Regions from separate parts of the Streptomyces sp. NPDC107538 genome, predicted to be linked through region 1. Evidence: riboswitches for the same ligand, from Rfam matches in the RefSeq annotation. Region 1 holds a riboswitch; the other holds the start of a gene.
The links. A riboswitch is a leader RNA that binds a small molecule or an ion and turns the genes downstream of it on or off. The one in region 1 is predicted to bind glycine.
Positions count from the first base shown of each region.

Region 2: another riboswitch for glycine. It lies ahead of gcvT (glycine cleavage system aminomethyltransferase GcvT); the one in region 1 lies ahead of gcvP (aminomethyl-transferring glycine dehydrogenase).

Region 1 is NZ_JBVKAY010000019.1:139,078-143,380, forward strand. Features, by position in the region: gene gcvP (aminomethyl-transferring glycine dehydrogenase) at 1-2,172, opposite strand, end outside; glycine riboswitch at 2,345-2,441, opposite strand; gene ACZ7MG_RS39555 (PRC-barrel domain-containing protein) at 2,566-2,934, shown strand; gene ACZ7MG_RS39560 (DNA polymerase IV) at 3,077-4,303, opposite strand, start outside.
Region 2 is NZ_JBVKAY010000020.1:59,954-64,256, forward strand. Features, by position in the region: gene ACZ7MG_RS39845 (enhanced serine sensitivity protein SseB C-terminal domain-containing protein) at 1-248, opposite strand, end outside; gene ACZ7MG_RS39850 (enhanced serine sensitivity protein SseB) at 384-1,160, opposite strand; gene ACZ7MG_RS39855 (AAA family ATPase) at 1,243-1,911, opposite strand; glycine riboswitch at 2,108-2,206, shown strand; glycine riboswitch at 2,207-2,313, shown strand; gene gcvT (glycine cleavage system aminomethyltransferase GcvT) at 2,352-3,482, shown strand; gene gcvH (glycine cleavage system protein GcvH) at 3,602-3,979, shown strand; gene glyA (serine hydroxymethyltransferase) at 4,009-4,303, shown strand, end outside.

The DNA.
Region 1 (4,303 bases):
CGGACCGACGCCCGGCCCACCCCCGCCGTGCGGGATGCAGAACGTCTTGTGCAGGTTGAGGTGCGAGACGTCACCACCGAAGTGCCCCGGCTTGGCGAGCCCCACCAGCGCGTTGAGGTTGGCGCCGTCGACGTACACCTGACCGCCCGCGTCGTGCACCTGCGCGCAGATGTCGGCCACATGCTCCTCGAACACCCCGTGCGTGGACGGGTAGGTGATCATCAGCACGGACAACTCGTCGCGGTACTGCTCGATCTTCGCCCGCAGATCCTCGACGTCGATCTCACCGTCCTCGGCGGTCTTCACGACGACGACCTTCATGCCTGCCATTACGGCGCTCGCGGCGTTGGTGCCGTGCGCGGAGGACGGGATGAGGCACACGACCCGCTGCTCGTCCCCGTTGGCCCGGTGGTAACCACGTACGGCCAGCAGCCCGGCCAGCTCACCCTGCGAGCCCGCGTTCGGCTGCAACGACACCTTGTCGTACCCGGTGGCCTCCGCGAGCCGCTCCTCCAGCTCCCGGATGAGCGTCAGATACCCCTGCGCCTGCCCGGCGGGCGCGAACGGGTGCAGCTGCCCGAACTCCGGCCAGGTCACCGGCTCCATCTCGGTGGTCGCGTTGAGCTTCATCGTGCAGGAGCCCAGCGGGATCATGCCCCGGTCCAGCGCGTAGTCCCGGTCGGCGAGCCGGCGCAGATAGCGCAGCATCGCGGTCTCGGAGCGGTACTCGTGGAACACCGGGTGCGTGAGGTAGTCGTCCGACCTCAGCAGCCCCTCGGGCAGCGTGTCCTCGGCCGCGGCGTCGAGGGCCTCGACGTCCCCCTCCACCCCGAACGCGGTCCATACGGCGCCCAGCTGGGCCCGGGTGGTGGTCTCGTCGCAGGAGATCGACACCAGGTCGGCGTCCACCAGGTGCAGGTTCACGCCATGTTCGCGGGCGGCGGCCACGACCTCACCGGCCCGTCCCGGCACCCGCACGGTGAGCGTGTCGAAGTACGCCCCGTGTACGACCTCGATCCCACCGGCGGTGAGCCCCGCGGCGAGCACCGTGGCGTAGCGGTGCGTACGCCGGGCGATGGTCCGCAGCCCCTCGGGTCCGTGGTAGACGGCGTACATCCCGGCCATCACGGCGAGCAGCACCTGTGCCGTACAGATGTTGCTGGTCGCCTTCTCCCGGCGGATGTGCTGCTCCCGCGTCTGCAGGGCGAGCCGGTACGCCTTGTGCCCGTCCGCGTCCACGGAGACGCCCACGAGCCGCCCGGGCAGGCTGCGCGCGAACTTCTCCTGTACGGCCATGTAGCCCGCGTGCGGCCCGCCGAAGCCCATCGGCACACCGAACCGCTGCGTCGTCCCCACCGCGATGTCGGCCCCCAGCTCACCGGGCGAGACCAGCAGCGTCAGGGCCAGCAGATCGGCGGCGACGGTGACGAGCGCACCGAGCTCGTGCGCCTGCTCGACGACCGGCTTCAGATCACGTACGACACCGGAGGCGCCCGGGTACTGCAGCAGCACCCCGTTGATCTCACGGGAGGCGATCTCGGCCGGAATCCCCTGGCTGAGGTCGGCCACGACGACCTCGACGCCGGTCGGCTCGGCACGGGTCTCGATCACGGCGATCGTCTGCGGCAGCGCGTCCGCGTCGACGAGGAACAGCCCCTTCTTGTTCTTCCCCATGCGCCGGGACAACGCCATGGCCTCGGCGGCGGCGGTCCCCTCGTCCAGCAGCGAGGCCCCGGAGGTGGGCAGCCCGGTCAGCTCGGCGACGACGGTCTGGAAGTTGAGCAGCGCCTCCAGCCGTCCCTGGGAGATCTCGGGCTGGTACGGCGTGTAGGCGGTGTACCAGGCCGGGTTCTCCATCACGTTGCGCAGGATGACGGGCGGTGTGAACGTCCCGTAGTACCCGAGCCCGATCATGGAACCCAGCACCTGGTTGCGGTCCGCGAGCGAACGCAGCTCGGCGAGGACCTCGGCCTCGGTGCGCGCGCCCGGCAGATCCAGCGCCTCGGCGTTCTTGATCACATCCGGGACCGCGGCCGCCGTCAGCTCGTCGAGCGAGCCGTACCCGACATGCGCGAGCATCTTGGCCCGGGCCTCGACGTCGGGGCCGATGTGGCGCCGCTCGAAGGGGATTCCCTGTTCGAGTTCGGAGAGCGGAATGCGATGGGCGGTCATTACGGAGGCCTCCTGGTCTGACACGACCTTCGAGGGGCACCACGGCACAGGTGCCCGAACGGCCTCCCCCTCTGTCATCTCGACCTGAGAGCTTCACCGGTCCAGGTACGGACCGGCTTTCACCGTCGGTGAGAGCGGAAGCCGTGACACCCGCTCTGCTTTCCAGAGTGACCTCGTCCGTGCGGTACGTGAGCCTGAGAGATTCCGGGGAGGAGTTGCTCCTTCGGCGCCTCCGGATGGTGTCCGGAGGACTCTCCCGCACGGGGTCGACAGCCGCTGCCAGCGTATCAGCGCGGTCGACGCACGGGTCTTCGAGTGGCCGCCGCCCCCGATGTGGCTTTTCGTAGGGATGAGACACGATGCGCCACCCCTTTGCGACCACATGGAGGGCCCGTGCAGACCGACATCGATCCGCGCAATCTGATCGGCCGCAAGGCGTTCGACCGCAAAGGCAGCAAGATCGGCACCGTGGACGAGGTCTACCTCGACGACGCGACCGGCGTCCCCGAGTGGGCCGCGATACGCATGGGCCTCTTCGGCCGCGACGCCTTCGTCCCCCTGGAGCCCAGCGAACTCGTCGAAGGCACCCTCCACGTCCCCTTCGACCGCGCCCTCATCAAGGACGCCCCCGACTTCGGCGTGGGCCGCCACCTCTCCCCCGAACAAGAACTCCAGCTCTACCACCACTACGGCCTCGACATAGCCCCGCCCCCACCCGTGGACCACGACTTCGGCCACGTGGCAGGCCAGGACGACGCCTGACCCGAAAATCGAGGCTGGCCCCGACGCCTCCGGCCCGCAGGACCGTGTTTTTCAGGGGCGCGGGGAACTGCGCGAGAACCCCCACACACCCGCAGCCGACCACCCTCGTCACCCCCACCCCCACCCCCCGACCCCGGCGGCCTCAGCCCCGCACCAACGGCAACGGCTCCGCCGGCTCCAGCCCCGGGTCATCGGTCCGGAAGGTCCGTACACGCCCGGGCCCCAAGTCGTCCGGCCTCTCGAACCGCACGGTCACCCGCCCCAGCCCACTCCCCTGCACCCACCCGTGCCCGTACTCGACATGCCGCACGTCATGCCCGGCCCGCCACTGCCGCTCGGCCCCCGCGCTCATCTCCGCCACAGGCACCTCCGCGGCCACCGCCTCCTCCTCCACGAACTCCGGCTCCCCCGCCGCCTGCGCGAACAGGTCCTCCTGCGTGTAGTCGGCGAGCCCACTGACCCCCACCCCGAGCAACCGCACCCCACCCGTCGTGTCCACGGACTCCAGCAACCGCCCGGCGGCCTCCCGCACCACCGCGGGATCGTCCGTGGGCCCCCGCAGGGTCTCGGACCGGGTCAGCGTCGAGAAGTCGTAGCGCCGCACCTTCAGCACGATCGTCCGCCCCGACAGCCCGGCCTCCCGCAACCTGCGCACACACCGGTCCGCGAGCCGCTGCACCTCCATCCGCACCCGCACCCGGTCGTGGATGTCCACGTCGTACGTGTCCTCCACCGACACCGACTTCGTGTCCCGCTCGGCCACCACCGCCCGGTCGTCCCGCGCCAGCGCCATCGCGTACAGCCCGTGCCCATGGGCCTTCCCCAGCAGCCGTACGGCCTCGTCCTCCCCCGCCTCCACGATCTCCTCGACCGTGGTGATCCCCGCCCGCCGCAGATGATCGCCGGTCGCCGGCCCCACTCCCGGCAGGATCCGCACGGACATCGGCCCCAGCAGCTCCCGCTCGGTCCCCGGCTCGATCAGCACCAGCCCGTCCGGCTTGGCCTGCTCGGAGGCGATCTTCGCGAGCATCTTGGAGGCCGCGAGCCCCACGGACCCGGTCAGCGCGGTCACCGCCCGGATGTCCGCCCGCAACCGCACCCCCACCAGCCGCGCCGACGCCTCGTCCGAGGCCGCGCCCCCGGCCTCCAGGTCCACGAACGCCTCGTCCAGGCTCAGGGGCTCTACGAGCGGCGACAGATCACGCAACAGCCCCATGACCTGATCACTGATCGCCCGGTAGAACGAGAAGCGCGGCGTGAGATACGCGGCGTTGGGCGCGAGCCGGCGCGCCTGCGCCATCGGCATCGCCGAGTGCACCCCGAAGGCCCGCGCCTCGTACGAGGCGGTCGCGACCACCCCACGCGGCCC
Region 2 (4,303 bases), on a different contig from region 1:
CGGGCCACGTCGAGGCCGTCGACCACCTCGTAACTGCGGTTCCAGCCACTGGCGGAGAGTTCCTGGGCGGAGGTGACGCAGGGGGCGTAGTTGAAGCCGTCGACCTCCATGTTCCCGTACTGGGCGTCCGGGGAGCCGGCCTGGCCGTGCCAGAGCAGCATCCAGATCTGGCCGGAGGCGGGGGTGGCGAGGGCACGCAGCAGCGCCTCGTAGGCGTCGTAACGCCCGGGGGTCACCTGGCGCAGCATGTGCTCGACGTGGCCGCTGCCGCTCACGTTTGGCCGCCCTTCGGTGTTGGACCTTGGTTTTGGGAACAGCTTAGGTGGTGGACAGGTTGAGCCAGTCGGGGCTCGGGGGTTACGGACACCGGACAGGCGCGCTGGTCAGTAGCCCTGTTGGTAGAAGGGGCGGACCTTTTCGCGGAGCCAGTCGCCCACCGGGTCCTGGGCCACGTCCAGGAAGACCATGTTGACGGGCCAGGGGACGGGGGCCTTGGCGAGGGCTCGGCCGAGGGCGGCCAGGGGGAGGGCGCGGTCGGCCTCCCAGGAGACCAGGTCGACGCCGATGAACATGACGGGGTCGGCGGTCTCGATGGTGGCGAGGCAGCGGCGGGCGGAGAGGACGGCTCCGGTGGCGGCGAACTCGGCGGACGCGGCGGCGAGGAAGTCGACGGGGTCGTCCTGCCAGTCCGGTTCGTGGAGCCGGACCCGGGCGCCGTTCGCCGAGCCGTCGAGCGGGGTGCGCCCGGCCCGGCACAGTTCGGCCACGGCAGGCGGCGGCAGCGGGATGCCCACGACACCGTCCGGGTTGAGGGCGAGGCCGATCTGCGGGGGCAGCCCGCGCGCGAACTCAACGGCCGGGGCGATCGTGTACGACATGTGGTTGCCGACGACCTGGCGGAACTGCTCCTCGGAGCTGAAGACCGGTACGTACGCCTGCCCGTCGAACTCCATGGTCGGCAGGTCCAGCTGACCGCTCCGCGGCCCGCCGCCCTCCGGCAGCGGCACCCAGACGAAGCTGCGGGCCAGCACCTCCACGATCCGGGCCCCGGCCTGGGGCACCCCGAGCGAGGCGGACAGCACCTCCTCCAGCTCGTTGCCGGGCCACCCGCCGTGCCCATGGGGATACGCCTGTGCCGGAAAGTCCGCCGGGAAGTCCATCTGCTGCCTACCGCTTTGCTCCGTGATGCTGTTGTAGCTGCACCTTAATTGCTTCCGGCCCGGGAGCGCGCCCCTCCAGGGCTCACCCCACGAAGTCGATCCGCTTCAGGACGTCCGCGGCGGCACGGTCGATGATCACCGCGGCCCCGCACCCCTGGGGCAGCCTCCCCTTCTCCACGGCCCGCAGCAGCCGGGTCATCGCACCCCGGTGCCGGGCGAACGCGTACCGTGACACCCCCCGCCCGCGCTCCCGCTGTCCGTCCCGCGCCTCCCCGGGCGTGACGTCCAGCAGCAGCAGGTGCAGGGTGCCGCCGCGCCGGCGGGCCTCGCGCGCGAGCCAGCTGCGGACCCACGCCTGCGCCCCGCAGTCGTGGACGACGACGCCCTCCCCCGAGCGGAGAGCGCGCCGCAGCCCCGCGTAGTGCGCGAGGCGCACGAAGGGCCGGTAGGCCGCGTACGGCAGGTGGCGGGCGAAGCGCGCGTCGAAGCGGTCGCGGGTGTCCTGGGAGTCGATCCGGACGCCGGGCACGGCCCGTCGCATCAGGGTCGACTTGCCGCTGCCGGGGAGCCCGGTGACCACCACCAGGTCCTCCGGGCCGAAGGACAGTCCGTGCGGGCTGCGCCCGGCACGCTCCCTGAGGTCCCGGACGACCGCCCTCGGGAACGGGCCGCACGCCTCACCGACCGGTGCGACGGGCTGCTTGGGCATCGCGATGCCCGACGTCGTCGCATACGCCGTGGTCCTGTTCACCGTGACCGTCCTCCCCAGGGGTATGGAGGTCCCATCCCCACAGACTGTAAAGAGAAGGTAATGCCCGATCCCTCCTGGTTCAGTCCTCGTATTGCCACAAGAGTGCTACGGACCGCCGTGTCTGCCTTGAAAGCTCCCCCTGCCGCCCCACGTCGATGCGTGCGATGATGTCCGCGCCAACTGCATACCGGCCGCTTGAATCCGCGCGGGAGAGTTCCCAGCAGCACTTCGCTGGGGCGCCGAAGGAGCAAGTCCCTCCCTTGAATCTCTCAGGCCCCGTTACCGCGCGGGCGAGGCACATCTGAAAAGCGGGCCGCCCCTCCGGTGGCCCCACCCAAGGTGCAAGTCATGTCCCCCGCGGTCATGGCGAACCTCTCAGGTTCCGATGACAGATGGGGAGGATCGACCTCGCCCGTCATGCCTTGGGAGACAACCGTCCGATGAGCAGTGAACCCCGCCTGACCGCGCTCGACGCCCTGCATCGCTCGCTCGGCGCGACGATGACCGACTTCGCCGGCTGGGACATGCCCCTGCGCTACGGCTCCGAGCGCGACGAGCACATCGCCGTCCGTACGCGGGCCGGACTCTTCGACCTCTCCCACATGGGCGAGATCACGGTGACCGGACCGGGGGCCGCGGCCCTCTTGGACCACGCCCTCGTGGGGAACATCGGGAGCGTCGGCGTCGGCCGGGCCCGCTACACCATGATCTGCCGCGAGGACGGCGGCATCCTCGACGACCTGATCCTCTACCGGCTGGACGACACCGAGGCCGGTTCCTCGACCTACCTGGTCGTCGCGAACGCCTCCAACGCCCAGGTGGTGCTGGACGCGCTCGTGGAGCGCTCCGCCGGCTTCGACGCCGAGGTGCGCGACGACCGCGACGCGTACGCGCTGCTCGCCGTCCAGGGCCCGGAGTCACCCGGGATCCTCAGGTCCCTCACCGACGCCGACCTCGACGGCCTGAAGTACTACGCGGGGCTGCCCGGCACGGTCGCCGGGGTCCCGGCGCTGATCGCGCGCACCGGGTACACCGGCGAGGACGGCTTCGAGCTGTTCGTGAAGCCGGAGCACGCCGTCGAGCTGTGGCAGGCACTGACCAAGGCGGGCGAGGGCGTCGGCCTGGTGCCCTGCGGGCTGTCCTGCCGGGACACGCTGCGCCTGGAGGCGGGGATGCCGCTGTACGGGCATGAGCTGTCCACCTCGCTGACGCCCTTCGACGCCGGGCTCGGGCGGGTCGTGAAGTTCGAGAAGGAGGGCGACTTCGTCGGGCGTACGGCGCTGGCCGAGGCCGCCGAGAAGGCGGAGACCGCCCCGCCGCGCGTCCTCGTCGGCCTCGTCGCCGAGGGCCGCCGGGTGCCGCGCGCCGGGTACCCGGTCGTCGCCGGTGGCGAGGTCGTCGGAGAGGTCACCTCCGGGGCGCCCTCCCCGACCCTGGGGAAGCCCATCGCCATGGCGTACGTCGACGCCACGCACGCCGCGCCGGGCACCACCGGTGTGGGTGTGGACATCCGGGGCAGCCACGAACCGTACGAGGTCGTGGCGCTGCCGTTCTACAAGCGCCAGAAGTAGACACTGGGCGCGAGGTCGTCCGCCCCGGGCGTGACCCCGCGCACCTTTCCGCTGCTCATCAGCGGTCTCAGCAGTCCCCCCTTCATCAGCACTCCCCCGCGTACAGGAGAATTCAGGCCATGAGCAACCCCCAGCAGCTGCGCTACAGCAAGGAGCACGAGTGGCTGTCGGGCGCCGAGAACGGCGTCTCGACGGTCGGCATCACGGAGTTCGCGGCGAACGCGCTCGGCGATGTCGTCTACGCCCAGCTTCCCGAGGTGGGCTCCACGGTGACCGCGGGCGAGACCTGTGGCGAACTGGAGTCCACGAAGTCGGTCAGCGACCTGTACTCGCCGGTCTCCGGTGAGATCACCGAGATCAACGAGGACGTCGTCAGCGACCCGTCGCTGGTGAACACCGCCCCGTTCGAGGGCGGTTGGCTGTTCAAGGTACGTGTCGCGGAGGAGCCGGACGATCTGCTCTCCGCCGACGAGTACGTCGCCCACACCGCCGGCTGAGAAGACTTGAGAGTACTGAGGTCGTACGCATGTCGCTTCTGAACACGCCCCTGCACGAGCTGGATCCGGAGGTCGCCGCCGCCGTCGACGCCGAGCTGAACCGCCAGCAGTCGACCCTGGAGATGATCGCCTCGGAGAACTTCGCTCCGGTCGCGGTGATGGAGGCCCAGGGCACGGTCCTCACCAACAAGTACGCCGAGGGCTACCCGGGCCGCCGCTACTACGGCGGCTGCGAGCACGTCGACGTCACCGAGCAGATCGCCATCGACCGGGTGAAGGATCTGTTCGGCGCCGAGTACGCCAACGTCCAGCCGCACTCGGGGG